DNA from 4 places in the Kineococcus rugosus genome. Region 1 is predicted to be linked to each of the others. Evidence: riboswitches for the same ligand, from Rfam matches in the RefSeq annotation. Region 1 holds a riboswitch; each other region holds the start of a gene.
The links. Region 1 has a riboswitch for S-adenosylmethionine ahead of ACRYM6_RS16860 (FAD/NAD(P)-binding protein). Riboswitches for the same ligand answer to the same signal wherever they lie in the genome.
Positions count from the first base shown of each region.

Region 2: linked by a shared signal. The riboswitch ahead of ACRYM6_RS04090 (O-acetylhomoserine aminocarboxypropyltransferase/cysteine synthase family protein) and the one ahead of ACRYM6_RS16860 (FAD/NAD(P)-binding protein) in region 1 are both predicted to bind S-adenosylmethionine.
Region 3: linked by a shared signal. The riboswitch ahead of sfnG (dimethylsulfone monooxygenase SfnG) and the one ahead of ACRYM6_RS16860 (FAD/NAD(P)-binding protein) in region 1 are both predicted to bind S-adenosylmethionine.
Region 4: linked by a shared signal. The riboswitch ahead of ACRYM6_RS18195 (MetQ/NlpA family ABC transporter substrate-binding protein) and the one ahead of ACRYM6_RS16860 (FAD/NAD(P)-binding protein) in region 1 are both predicted to bind S-adenosylmethionine.

Region 1 covers NZ_JBJLSJ010000030.1:42,864-45,797, reverse strand. The annotation lists gene ACRYM6_RS16860 (FAD/NAD(P)-binding protein) at 1-1,412, opposite strand, end outside; SAM riboswitch class I at 1,588-1,682, opposite strand; gene ACRYM6_RS16855 (ATP-grasp domain-containing protein) at 1,809-2,819, shown strand; gene ACRYM6_RS16850 (NtaA/DmoA family FMN-dependent monooxygenase) at 2,887-2,934, opposite strand, start outside.
Region 2 covers NZ_JBJLSJ010000005.1:95,570-98,503, forward strand. The annotation lists gene ACRYM6_RS04090 (O-acetylhomoserine aminocarboxypropyltransferase/cysteine synthase family protein) at 1-729, opposite strand, end outside; SAM riboswitch class I at 839-944, opposite strand; gene ACRYM6_RS04095 (DUF3253 domain-containing protein) at 1,103-1,504, opposite strand; gene ACRYM6_RS04100 (flavodoxin family protein) at 1,612-2,217, shown strand; gene ilvC (ketol-acid reductoisomerase) at 2,282-2,934, opposite strand, start outside.
Region 3 covers NZ_JBJLSJ010000014.1:33,179-36,112, reverse strand. The annotation lists gene purH (bifunctional phosphoribosylaminoimidazolecarboxamide formyltransferase/IMP cyclohydrolase) at 1-876, shown strand, start outside; gene ACRYM6_RS09905 (DUF3017 domain-containing protein) at 900-1,178, shown strand; SAM riboswitch class I at 1,286-1,372, shown strand; gene sfnG (dimethylsulfone monooxygenase SfnG) at 1,385-2,530, shown strand; gene ACRYM6_RS09895 (GAF domain-containing protein) at 2,541-2,934, opposite strand, start outside.
Region 4 covers NZ_JBJLSJ010000035.1:25,211-28,144, reverse strand. The annotation lists gene ACRYM6_RS18205 (DUF7711 family protein) at 24-653, shown strand; gene ACRYM6_RS18200 (DUF1737 domain-containing protein) at 650-862, shown strand; SAM riboswitch class IV at 928-1,038, shown strand; gene ACRYM6_RS18195 (MetQ/NlpA family ABC transporter substrate-binding protein) at 1,101-2,060, shown strand; gene ACRYM6_RS18190 (methionine ABC transporter ATP-binding protein) at 2,057-2,934, shown strand, end outside.

The DNA.
Region 1 (2,934 bases):
CACCAGCCGTCCACGTCGACCGCCGCCGAGCGGGCGTTCAGCCGGCCCGCCGCGTGCAACCCGGCCGTCACCACGTACGCGGACAGCAGCGCGGCGACGACGGCGCCGTCGGGGGAGTGGCGCGGGTCGCTGCGCCGGGCGCGGTCGTCCTCGAGGTGGCGCAGGACCCGCTCGTGCACCTCGTCCCCGGACGTCCCCCACCAGGTGTCGAGGGGGCGGTCCAGGTCGGCCGGGTCGAACCGGTCGGCCGGGTCCGGCACGGCCCGCTCGACCAGTTCGTCGACCTCCGCCGACCCCCACGCGGCGCGGGAGAAGCGGGCGTCGAACTCCGCGGCCGCCAGCGCCGTGCGACCGGGGTGGGTGCGGAACAGCTCGCGGTAGTGCGCGCCCGCCAGCTCCTTGGCGATCAGCGGCCACAGGTCGACCCGCAGGTCCAGGGGGGCGTCGCCGTGCTGGGCCTCGACGGCCCGCGCCGAGTAGTAGCGCGGCAGCCCCAGGTCGGTGGGCGTGGCGTACCCGATCTTCGCGCGGTACGGCACCCCGCGCCGCGACCCCACGTGCAGCCGCGGTTCGCGTCCGCTGCGCCGGTACTCCAGGCTCCCGTCGGGGTTCTCGGTGAACCGCCCTCCGCGCCCCTCGGTCAGCCGCACCACCAGGTCCACGAAGGCCAGGCCCATGCCCACCACGACGACGTCGACGCCCGGCCGCAGCACGTCGAGGTCCTGGTCGCTGGTGTAGCCGGGACGGACGTAGGCCAGCCCGTGCGTGCGGGCGAACGCCTCGACCCGGCGCTCGCGGGGCCCCGGCCGGACGTCGAGGTGGCCCTGCACCAGCAGCACGGCGTCGACCCGCAGGGTGCCCTCCAGCCCGGCCAGGTGCAGGTGCTGGCTGCCGTCGGCGGGGTCGTCGGTGAGGTCGAGGACCGTCCGCGCGTGGCGGTGGACCCGCACCCCGGCGGGCAGCCCGGCCAGGGTCCGGTGCCAGGCGTCGGCGAAGTAGCGGCTGGCCAGCCGGCGTGAGGTGAACGACCCGGGTTCGTGGCGCAGGACCTCCTCGCGCAGCAGGTCGTCCCCGGCGGCGGCCGCGTCGAGCACGAGGTCGGCGCGGTGCTGCGTGACCCACTCCGCCAGGCCGGGACCGTGCTGGACGGGCCCGGTCAGCCCGGTCACGGAGGCGTCGGGCAGCACGCTGATGTCGGCGGCCCGCGAGTTCATCCACAGCAGCGGGTCCTGGGCCTCCCGCCAGACGCGGCCGGCGCCGGAGTCGAAGGGGTCCACCACGTGGACGTCCAGGGGGCGCTCGTCACCGGCTGCGGTCCACCGCGCGCCGAGGCGCTGCAGCAGGACCAGCGTGCGGGGACCGGCACCGACGATGCCGAGGGAGCGGGGGGTGGGGCGGGTCGTACCAGGCACGAGGGGTCTCCGGGGGGCCGCACCGGGGGACCGGCGCAGTGGACGTCCGCGGGCGTCGCCGCGACGGACGGGGGGTCAGACCCCCGCACAGACCGCCGAGCTCAGCCGTCCCAGGTCGACGTGACGGCGCCGGACGAGGAGGTTCCCCGGTGCGGTGCGACCGCTCATGCTGCGACTCCCATCGGTCCTGGCGGAAGCACCCTCGCCCGACGGATCGGGGGGTTGCTGCGACGTCGGTGAGCCAGGTCTCTCGGCCGCTCTGGATGGACGACCTCGAAAGTAGCCCACGACCCGGCCGAACACCAAGCACCCGCGGTCCCCCGGGGTTCCGGGCGGCGCCCCGGGGCCGGGGTGGCACCCTGGTCGCACGCCCCGCACGAGCACCGGAGGAAACCCGTGACCACCGTCGAGGACACCCGCAGCTGGACCTTCGCGACCGGCACCGAGCCGCGCGTGCACGTCGTCCACGAGAACCCCGAGTGGTTCCCGCCGTTCGAGGCGGCGTTCCGCACCGCCGGTGTGCCGTTCCAGGAGGTGCTGCTGACCGACGGCTCCCTGGACCTGGACGCCGAACCGGCGCCCGGCGTGTACTGGTCGCGGCTGAGCGCGTCGGCGCACACCCGCGGCCACGAGCGCACCAAGGAGTACACCCGCGCGGTGTTCGCCTGGCTGGAGGGCTGGGGGCGGCGCGTCGTGGGGGGCACGCCGGTCGTGGAGCTGGAGGTCAGCAAGGTCGCCCAGCACGCCCTGCTGCGCCGCCACGGGTTCGACGTGCCCCGCACGCTCGCGGTGTTCGGCCGCGACGACCTGTCGCGGCGGACCCGGGAGCTCGACGTGCCGTTCATCACCAAGCACAACCAGGGCGGCAAGGGCCTGGGCGTGCGCCGGTTCGACTCCCACGAGGAGTTCGACGCGCACGTCGCCTCCCCGGAGTTCGAGGAACCGGCCGACGGCATCACCCTGCTGCAGGAGTACCTGCGCTCGGCGCAGCCGTTCATCACCCGCGCCGAGTTCGTCGGCGGGGAGTTCGTGTACGCGGTGCGGGTCGACACCTCGGCGGGAAGCTTCGAGCTGTGCCCGGCCGACGCGTGCGAGGTCCCGACCTCGGGGCAGGCCCTCGAGGCGTGCGTCGTGGACGGCCCGCAGGGGCTGTTCTCGCTGCGCGGGGACGTCACGGCCGACACCCCGCTCATCAGGCGGTACGCGGACCTGCTGCGCGAGGCGGGGATCGAGATCGCCGGCATCGAGTTCCTCGAGACCGCCGACGGGCGCACCGTCACGTACGACGTGAACACCAACACGAACTACAACCCCGCCGTGGAGGCCGTCGCGCCGCGCTCGGGGCCTGGGGAGATCGCCCGGTACCTCGGCGAGCTGCTGCGGGACGAGACCGCCCGGCAGGGGTGACGGCGAGCCGCGCACCGCGTGCGGGCCCCCGGGAAGGTGTCCCGGGGGCCCGCACGTCCGTGGTGGCTCAGCGGCGCGTCAGCGGCGGCCGCAGCCCCAGGTGCTCGCGCAGCGT
Region 2 (2,934 bases), on a different contig from region 1:
GACGCCGGCCGGTGCGGTCAGGTGGCCGAACCCGCTCCAGTCGAAACCCTCCCCCGTCACCACGGCCCCGCCGAGGGCGGCGCCGTGCCCGGCGAGGAACTTGCTGGCCGAGTGCACGACGACGTCGGCCCCGTGCTCCAGGGGGCGCAGGAGGTAGGGCGTGGCGAAGGTGTTGTCGACGACGAGGGGGACGCCGTGCCGGTGCGCGACGGCGGCGACGGCGGGCAGGTCCAGGACGGTGTTCTTGGGGTTGGCGACCGACTCGGCGAAGAAGGCGCGGGTGGTGGGGCGCACGAGCCGCTCCCAGTCCTGCGGCCCGGCGGCGAAGTCGACCGCGATGCCCAGCCGGGCGAAGTTCTCCAGGAACAACCCGCGGGACCCCTCGTACAGGTCGGCGGCGGCCACGAGGTGGTCCCCGGCACCGAGGATCCCCAGGAGCGCGACGGTGAGGGCGGCCTGCCCGGTGCCGAGCAGGACGGCGTCGGTGCCGCCCTCCAGGACGGCGAGCCGGCGTTCCACCGCGGCCGTCGTCGGGTTCGCCATCCGCGTGTAGACGTACCCGTCGTCCTCCCCGGCGAAGCGGGCCCGGGCCTGCTCGAAGTCGTCGAAGACGAACCCCGCGGTGAGGTGGACGGGGGTGACGCGGGCGCCGGTCACGGGGTCGGGTTCAGCCCCGGCGTGGACCTGCTGGGTGGCGAAGGACAGGGGGGTGTGCGGGACGTGCGGCATCGCGGGACCTTCCGGGAGCGGTTTCGAGGACGTCGGGGCGGTCAGGCCCGACAGGTCGTCCCGGCACCGCGCAGCAGGTCGATCACGAGACGTCGCGTCAGCGGTGCGTGCTCCATCGGGGTTCCTCTCCCATCGGTCCTGGCGGGAGCACCTACCCGGGAGGGCGGTTGCTGCGGCGTCGACGAGCCAGGTCTCTCGGCCGCTCTGGATGGCTCCCCCAGTGGAGGGCACGCGACGCCGACCTGTCAAGCGCTTCACACGATCGGGGGCGGCGGAACCCGGTGCCCTCGACGAACCCGCCGGCGTCGTCACCCCTCACCGGGCTCGCCCGCCGGAGAGGACGTCGAGCACGGCGACGAGCCGCGCCCGCCCCTCAGCGCCGTCGCACCCGGATCGGGCCCTTCGCGGTCGAGGGGTCGACGACGCGACCGCCCTGGGTGATCTCGGCCTCGCCGGCGGCCACGAGCCGGCGCGCGGCGGACCGCGCCGGTTCCACCAGCCCGCGCCAGTCGTCGTCACCGCCGACGGCGCGGGCCACCTCGCTGGGGCAGACGGTCTTGGAGGGACCCCGCTCGTCGAGCAGCCGGCGCAGCGTCGCCTCGAGGTCGGCGTCGAGGTCCTTCGACGACCGGGCCCGGCGGCGGCAGGCGTCGGAGCAGTACTTCACCGCGTCCCAGTCGCGCTCCCACTTCTTGCGCCAGGTGATGGTCCGGCCGCAGACGGCGCAGTCCTTGGCGGCCGGGGTCGCCGCCCGGGTCGTCCTGCGTGTGGGCACGGCCACCTCCTCCGGCGCCCAACGTGACACACCTCGGGTGCGTCCGCGACGGGAGCGGGCTAGGTTGGCCCCTGACACTTGCACGTTCAACGACTCGGGAGGCCCCAGTGAGCGACGTGAAGCTCGCGATCGTCTACTACTCCGCCACCGGCACGGTCCGGACGATGGCCGAGAGGCTCGCCGCCACCGGCGAGCAGGCCGGCGCGGAGGTCCGGCTGCGCCAGGTCCAGCGCCAGCCCACCGGCGGGGAGAAGGCCGCCACCGACGAGCAGGCCGCCGAGGCCGAAGCGGGCAGGGGCGCTCCGGGCGTCACCGCCGAGGACGTCGTGTGGGCCGACGCGGTGCTGTTCGGCTCCCCCACCCGCTACGGCAACATCGCCGGGCAGCTGAAGACCTTCATCGACTCCCTCGGCCCGCAGTGGGCCCAGGGCCAGCTGGCCGACAAGGTCTACGCCGGCTTCACCGCCTCCCAGACCGCCCACGGCGGCCAGGAGACCACCCTCATCGCGCTGTACAACACGATCTACCACTTCGGGGGGATCATCGTCCCGCCCGGCTACACCGACGGTTCGAAGTTCGTCGACGGCAACCCCTACGGCGTCAGCCACGTCACCGGCGGCGCCAACGACATCCCCGTCGGCGACGTCACGAACACCGCGCTGGACCACCTCGTGCAGCGCGTCGTGGGCCTCACCCGCAAGCTCAAGGGCTGAGCACCCCCATCACGACGGGACCCCCGCACCCCGGGAGGGGTGCGGGGGTCCCGGTGCTCGCGGGTCAGCGGGCGGCGGAGCCCTCGACGTAGTCGGAGTTGTCCGACTTCACCCACGCCATGAGCTTGCGCAGCTCGCGGCCGGTGGCCTCGATCGGGTGCTGCTCACCCTTGGCGCGCAGCTCCTTGAACTTCGGGGCCCCGGCGTCCTGGTCCTCGATGAAGTTGCGGGCGAAGGTGCCGTCCTGGATGTCCTTGAGGACGTCCTTCATGCGCTCCTTGACCGAGGCGTCGATGACGCGCGGGCCGGAGATGTAGTCGCCCCACTCGGCGGTGTCCGAGACGCTCCAGCGCTGCTTGGCGATGCCACCCTCGTACATGAGGTCGACGATCAGCTTCAGCTCGTGCAGGCACTCGAAGTAGGCGACCTCCGGCTGGTAGCCGGCCTCGATGAGGACCTCGAAACCGGTCTGCACGAGGGCGGAGGCGCCACCGCACAGGACGGCCTGCTCACCGAACAGGTCGGTCTCGGTCTCTTCGGTGAAGGTGGTCTTGATGCCGCCGGCGCGCAGGCCGCCGATGGCCTTGGCGTAGGCCAGGGCCAGCTCCCAGGCGTGACCGGTCGCGTCCTGCTCGACGGCGACGATCACCGGGACGCCGCGGCCGTCGACGTACTCGCGGCGCACCAGGTGACCCGGGCCCTTGGGGGCGACCATGA
Region 3 (2,934 bases), on a different contig from region 1:
GCCGTCTACGTCGACCCGACGTCCGCGCCGGGCATCGCGCAGGCCGTGCAGCTGCACGGCAAGGCCATGTCCTACAACAACTACGTCGACGCCGACGCCGCCCTGCGCGCCGCGCACGACTTCGACGCGCCGGCCGTCGCCGTCATCAAGCACGCCAACCCGTGCGGCGTCGCCACCGGCACCGACGTCGCCGACGCGCACGCCAAGGCCCACGCCTGCGACCCCGTCTCCGCCTTCGGCGGCGTCATCGCCGCCAACCGCGTCGTGACCGCCGCCATGGCCGCCCAGGTCGCCGACGTGTTCACCGAGGTCGTCATCGCCCCCGGCTTCGACGACGACGCGCTGGAGGTCCTGCGGGCCAAGAAGAACATCCGCCTGCTGCAGCTGCCCGAGGGCTACTCCCGGCAGGCCCGGGAGTGGCGCCACGTCTCCGGTGGCGTCCTCGTCCAGGACCTCGATGCCGTCGACGCCGAGGGCGACGCCCCCGCGAACTGGACGCTCGCGGCCGGTCAGGCGGCCTCCCCGGAGGTCCTGGCCGACCTCGAGTTCGCCTGGCGCGCGGTCCGCTCGGTGCGCTCCAACGCGATCCTGCTCGCCAAGGACGGCGCCTCCGTCGGCGTCGGCATGGGCCAGGTCAACCGCGTCGACTCCTGCAAGTTGGCCGTCGAGCGCGCCGGCGCGGACCGGGCCACCGGCTCGGTCGCCGCGTCCGACGCGTTCTTCCCCTTCGCCGACGGGGCGCAGATCCTCCTCGACGCCGGGGTCCGGGCGATCGTGCAGCCGGGCGGTTCCATCCGCGACGCCGAGGTCGTCGAGGCCGCCGAGAAGGCCGGCGTCACGATGTACTTCACCGGCGCGCGCCACTTCGCGCACTGAGACCCGCCGGTAGCGTCGGCACCGTGACCACCGAGCGCGTCCCGACCCCGGGCAACGCCGTCCTGCTGACGCTCGTCGGCGGGATCGTCCTCGCGCTGGTGCTGACGCTGCTGGCCGGCCCCACCCCGGGCGGGGTGCTGCTCGGGGCGGACCTGGCCGTCGCCGCCGTCCTGCGGCTGGTGCTGCCGGTGCGGGTCGCGGGGGCGCTCGCGGTCCGCTCGCGCGGGCTGGACGTCGCGATCCTCGTCGTCCTGGCGGTCTCGTGCCTGGTGCTGGCCGGCGTGGTGCCGACCCCCGTCTGAACGCCCCGTCCGAACGCCCCGCCCGAACGCCGACGCCCCTCCCGGTCACCGGGAGCGGCGTCGGCGTTCCCCGGCGCGCCGGCCCGTCACCGGGGTAGGGTGCACCGATCCCATCCAGAGCGGCGGAGAGACCTGGCTCGACGATGCCGCAGCAACCCCCCCCTGGGGGGTGCTACCGCCAGGACCGATGGAGGAGCGGCCGCGTCATGTCCCTGCACGAGCCCCTGAAGTTCGCCTACTGGGTCCCCAACGTCTCCGGCGGGCTGGTCGTCTCGACGATCGAGCAGCGCACCAGCCACGAGCCCGCCTACAACGTCGAGGTGGCCCGCGCCGCCGAGCGCGTCGGGTTCGAGTACGCCCTCACCCAGGTGCGCTACCTCGCCTCCTACGGGGCCGACGCCCAGCACGAGTCGACGTCGTTCTCCCTGGCCCTGCTGCTGGCGACCGAGCGGCTGAAGGTCATCGCCGCGGTCCACCCGTTCTTCTGGCACCCGGGGGTCCTGGCGAAGTTCGCCGCGACCGCCCAGGAGCTCACCGGCAACCGCCTCGCGCTGAACGTGGTGTCCGGCTGGTTCAAGGACGAGGCGACGCAGCTCGGGGTCACCTGGCACGAGCACGACGACCGCTACAAGCAGTCCGAGGAGTTCATCGAACTGCTGCGCGGGGTGTGGAGCCAGGACGGCTACAGCCAGTCCGGGGAGTTCTTCAACGCCACCGACATCACCTTCCGCCCGCAGCCCACGGCCGCGCCCGAGGTGTTCCAGGGCGGGAACTCCACCGCCGCGCAGGCCATGGCGGGCCGTGTCTCGGACTGGTACTTCATGAACGGCAAGTCGATCGCGGACGCCGCCGCCGGGGTGCGGGAGGTCAGCGCGCTGGCCGCCGCGAACGGCCGGTCGGTGCGGTTCGGGCTGAACGGGTTCGCCCTGGTGCGCGACACCCGCGAGGAGGCCGAGGCCGTCCTGGAGGAGATCATCGCCAAGGCCGACCGCGCCAAGGTCGAGGGGTTCGGCGCCGCGGTGCAGGAGGCCGGGAACTCCACCCGCGACGGCAAGGGCATGTGGGCCGACAGCGGGTTCCGCGACCTCGTCCAGTACAACGACGGGTTCCGGACCGGGCTGGTCGGCACCCCCGACGAGGTGGCGCGCCGCGTCCTGGCGTACCGGCTCGTCGGCGTCGACCTGCTGCTGCTGGGTTTCCTGCACGTCAAGGAGGAGGTCGAGGCGTTCGGGGAGCTCGTCATCCCCCGGGTGCGCGAGCTCGAGGCCCGGCTGGTGGCGGGGGAGGACCTGGGGCTGGGGGCCGAGCTCGACGACGCCGTCGCCGCCGCGACGGCCCCCGTCCCCGTCTGAGCGGTGGGGTTCAGCGCTCCCCGACCGGGACGGTGAGCCGGTAGGGACGTGACGCCAGGACCGGGCCGAGCAGCCGTCGCAGGCGGGACAGCTCGGCCCGGGCCGACACCGCGCGGGCACCGTCCCCGAACAGCCGCTGCGCCACCTGCGCCGCGGACAGCCCCCGCGGGCTGGCCGCGAGCAGCTCCACGAGCTGCCGGTGCCGGGGGGACAGCGGCACCTCGACCGTCCTCGACGGCGAGCACCACCGGACGCCGGTCCCGGTCAGCTCGAGGCGGGCGGGGACGTGCGCGGGGTCCGGCGCGCGCAGCAGCCAGCCCCCCGGGACCTCCTCGGCGGTGTAGCGCCCCACCCCGGGGACGACCGCGCGACCGTCGCGGACCGTGACCGGGGAACCGGCCGAC
Region 4 (2,934 bases), on a different contig from region 1:
CCGGGTCGGCCACACTGGCCGACGTGAAGTGGACCACCGCGGTGCGGACGCTGGAGGAGGTCGCCGACCGCTGCGCGCACGTGAGCCGCCAGCCGGCCGGGATCGTGCGGCTGCGGGTCGAGGAGGCGTGGGTGTTCGGCGCCCTGCTGGGCCCGCGCCGCGACGTGCTCGAGGACGCGGGGGCGGTGCGGGTGGCCCTGGTGACGAACGCCGAGGAGGCCGACTGCGCGCACGGCGCGCAGCCGCCGGCCGCCGGGCACTGGCTGGCCGCCTCGGGGCTGGCGACCCGGCCGGTGACCCTGACGTTCCGGTCGGCGCGGGCGCCGGTGTGGAACCACCTCGTCGACCGGCCGGTGCGGTTCTGGACGGTCGGGGACGGCACCGACCACGAGGTCCTGGGGCAGCTGCGGGCCGGGGACGGCGAGGGCCTGCGCCCGGACCCGCCCACGCCCGCCGAGCTGGCCGCTCGCCTGGACCGCGAGCTCGCGGTCAGCCTGGGGGCGCTGGGCCGCGCGGCGCGCGAATACGACGAGCAGCGCTGGGCGCCGGGGGCGCCGACGCGGCGGGCCGACGCCCTGGCCGACGTGGCCCTGGGGTACCTGGACCTGCGCGCCGCCCGGGACGGGCTGGGCGTCGGTAGCCTCGGCGCATGAGCGACCCCACCCCCCAGGACGCCCCCCAGAAGCTCGCCTACCGGCTGCTGACCGGCCCCGACGACCGGTCGTTCTGCGAGAAGGTGAGCGCCGCCCTGGCCGACGGGTACGTCCTGCACGGCAGCCCGTCGCTGACCACGACCGCCGGCGTCACCGTCGCCGCGCAGGCCGTCGTCCTGCCCCACGCCCTGCCCCCCGCGCGCGGCTGACCCCCGCGCGGGCGGATCGGCGGGACCGTCCACGCTGTCAGACAGCCGGTGTTAGAGTCCTCCCAGGTCATGAGTGACAGCGGAAAGCCCTGGCTAGCTGTCCGGCAACCCTCCTCCGCGGTGGGGTGCCCCAGGTGAGGACCTGGCCGGACGGACCCGTCCGGCAAGCGCGGATCGCCGGACGCCGGTCGATCACGGGAGCCCTGCGAGCCGCGCGCCCGCCCGTACGACCTCCGGAGTGTCCCCCGTGTCCAACGCCCCCGCCCTGCCCGAGAAGCCGAAGCGCCGCGGCCTGCTCATCGGCCTCGTCGCCGCCGTCGTCGTGATCGCCGTGGTCGTCGTGGCCCTCGTCCTCGGCAACCGGGACGACTCGACCAGCACGACCGCCGCGGGAGCCGGCGAGGCGAAGACCGTGAAGATCGGTGTCGCCGACAAGTCGCAGCAGTACTGGACGACGTACACCGAGCTCGCGAAGTCGACGCTGGACGTCGACGTCGAGCTGGTCAACTTCTCCGACTACAGCCAGCCGAACCCGGCGCTGTCGCAGGAGCAGCTGGACCTGAACCAGTTCCAGCACATCCAGTACCTCGCGAACTACAACGCGACCTCCGGCGACGACCTGCAGCCCATCGGGGCCACGGCCGTGTACCCGCTGCCGCTGTACTCCCTCACCGCCGGGTCCGTCGAGGAACTGCCGGCGAACGCGAAGGTCGCCATCCCCAACGACGCCATCAACGAGGCCCGCGGTCTGCTCGTCCTGCAGGAGGCCGGCCTGGTCACGCTGAAGGACGGCGGCAACGCGTTCTCCAAGACCAGCGACATCGAGTCCGCGAAGGTGGACGTCACCACCGTGGCCGCCGACCAGACCGCCAGCGCCCTGCAGTCCGGGTCGGTCGTCGCCGCGATCGTGAACAACGACTACGCGACCAAGGCGAAGCTCACCGACGACCAGATCATCGTCGCCGACGACCCGTCCGCGGCCGCCGCCGCCCCGTACGTCAACATCTTCACCGCGCGCAAGGCCGACACCGGCAACCAGACGTACCTCGACCTCGCGGCGCTGTGGCACGACCCGGCCGTGCAGGAGGTCTTCCTGCAGGAGAACCCCGGCGCGGTCGTCCAGGACACCTCCGCGGCCGACCTGCAGGCGGAGACCGCGAAGGTCGAAGCCGACGCGAAGGCCGCCGCGGGCAAGTGACCGCTCTCATCGCGCTGACGGAGGTCAGCAAGCGCTTCGACCGCCGCGACGGGTCCTCCGTCGCGGCGGTCGACGCCGTTTCCCTGGAAGTCGCGCAGGGCGAGGTCCTCGCGGTCATCGGGTACTCCGGCGCCGGGAAGTCGACGCTCGTGCGGCTGATCAACGCCCTGGAGAAGCCGACCTCGGGCAGCGTCGTCGTCGCCGGCCAGGACCTCACGACGCTGTCCGAGGGCGAGCTGCGCGCGGCCCGGTCGAGAATCGGGATGATCTTCCAGCAGTTCAACCTGTTCCGGTCGCGGACGGTCGCGGGCAACGTGGCGTACCCGCTGAAGGTCGCGGGCGTGGCGAAGGCCGAGCGGGACCGGCGAACCGCCGAGCTGCTCGACTTCGTCGGGCTGCTCGACCGCGCCCACGCTTACCCCGAGCAGCTGTCCGGCGGGCAGAAGCAGCGCGTCGGCATCGCCCGCGCGCTGGCGACGAACCCGCCGCTGCTGCTGGCCGACGAGGCCACCAGCGCCCTGGACCCCGAGACCACCACCGAGGTCCTGTCGCTGCTGCGGCGCGTCAACGTCGAGCTGGGGGTGACGATCGTCGTCATCACCCACGAGATGGAGGCGGTGCGGCAGATCGCCGACCGCGTCGCCGTCATGGAGGACGGGCGGGTCGTGGAGGTCGGGGACACCTACGACGTGTTCTCCGCCCCGCAGACCCCCGCCGCGCAGCGGTTCGTCCGCAGCGCCACCCACGACCGGCCGTCGGCGGACACCCTCGCGCGGTTGCGCACCCACCACCCGGGCCGGCTCGTCAGCGTCCGCGTCACCGACGAACCCGGTCTGCAGCAGCGCATCGACGCCGCGTTCCGGGACAACGGCAC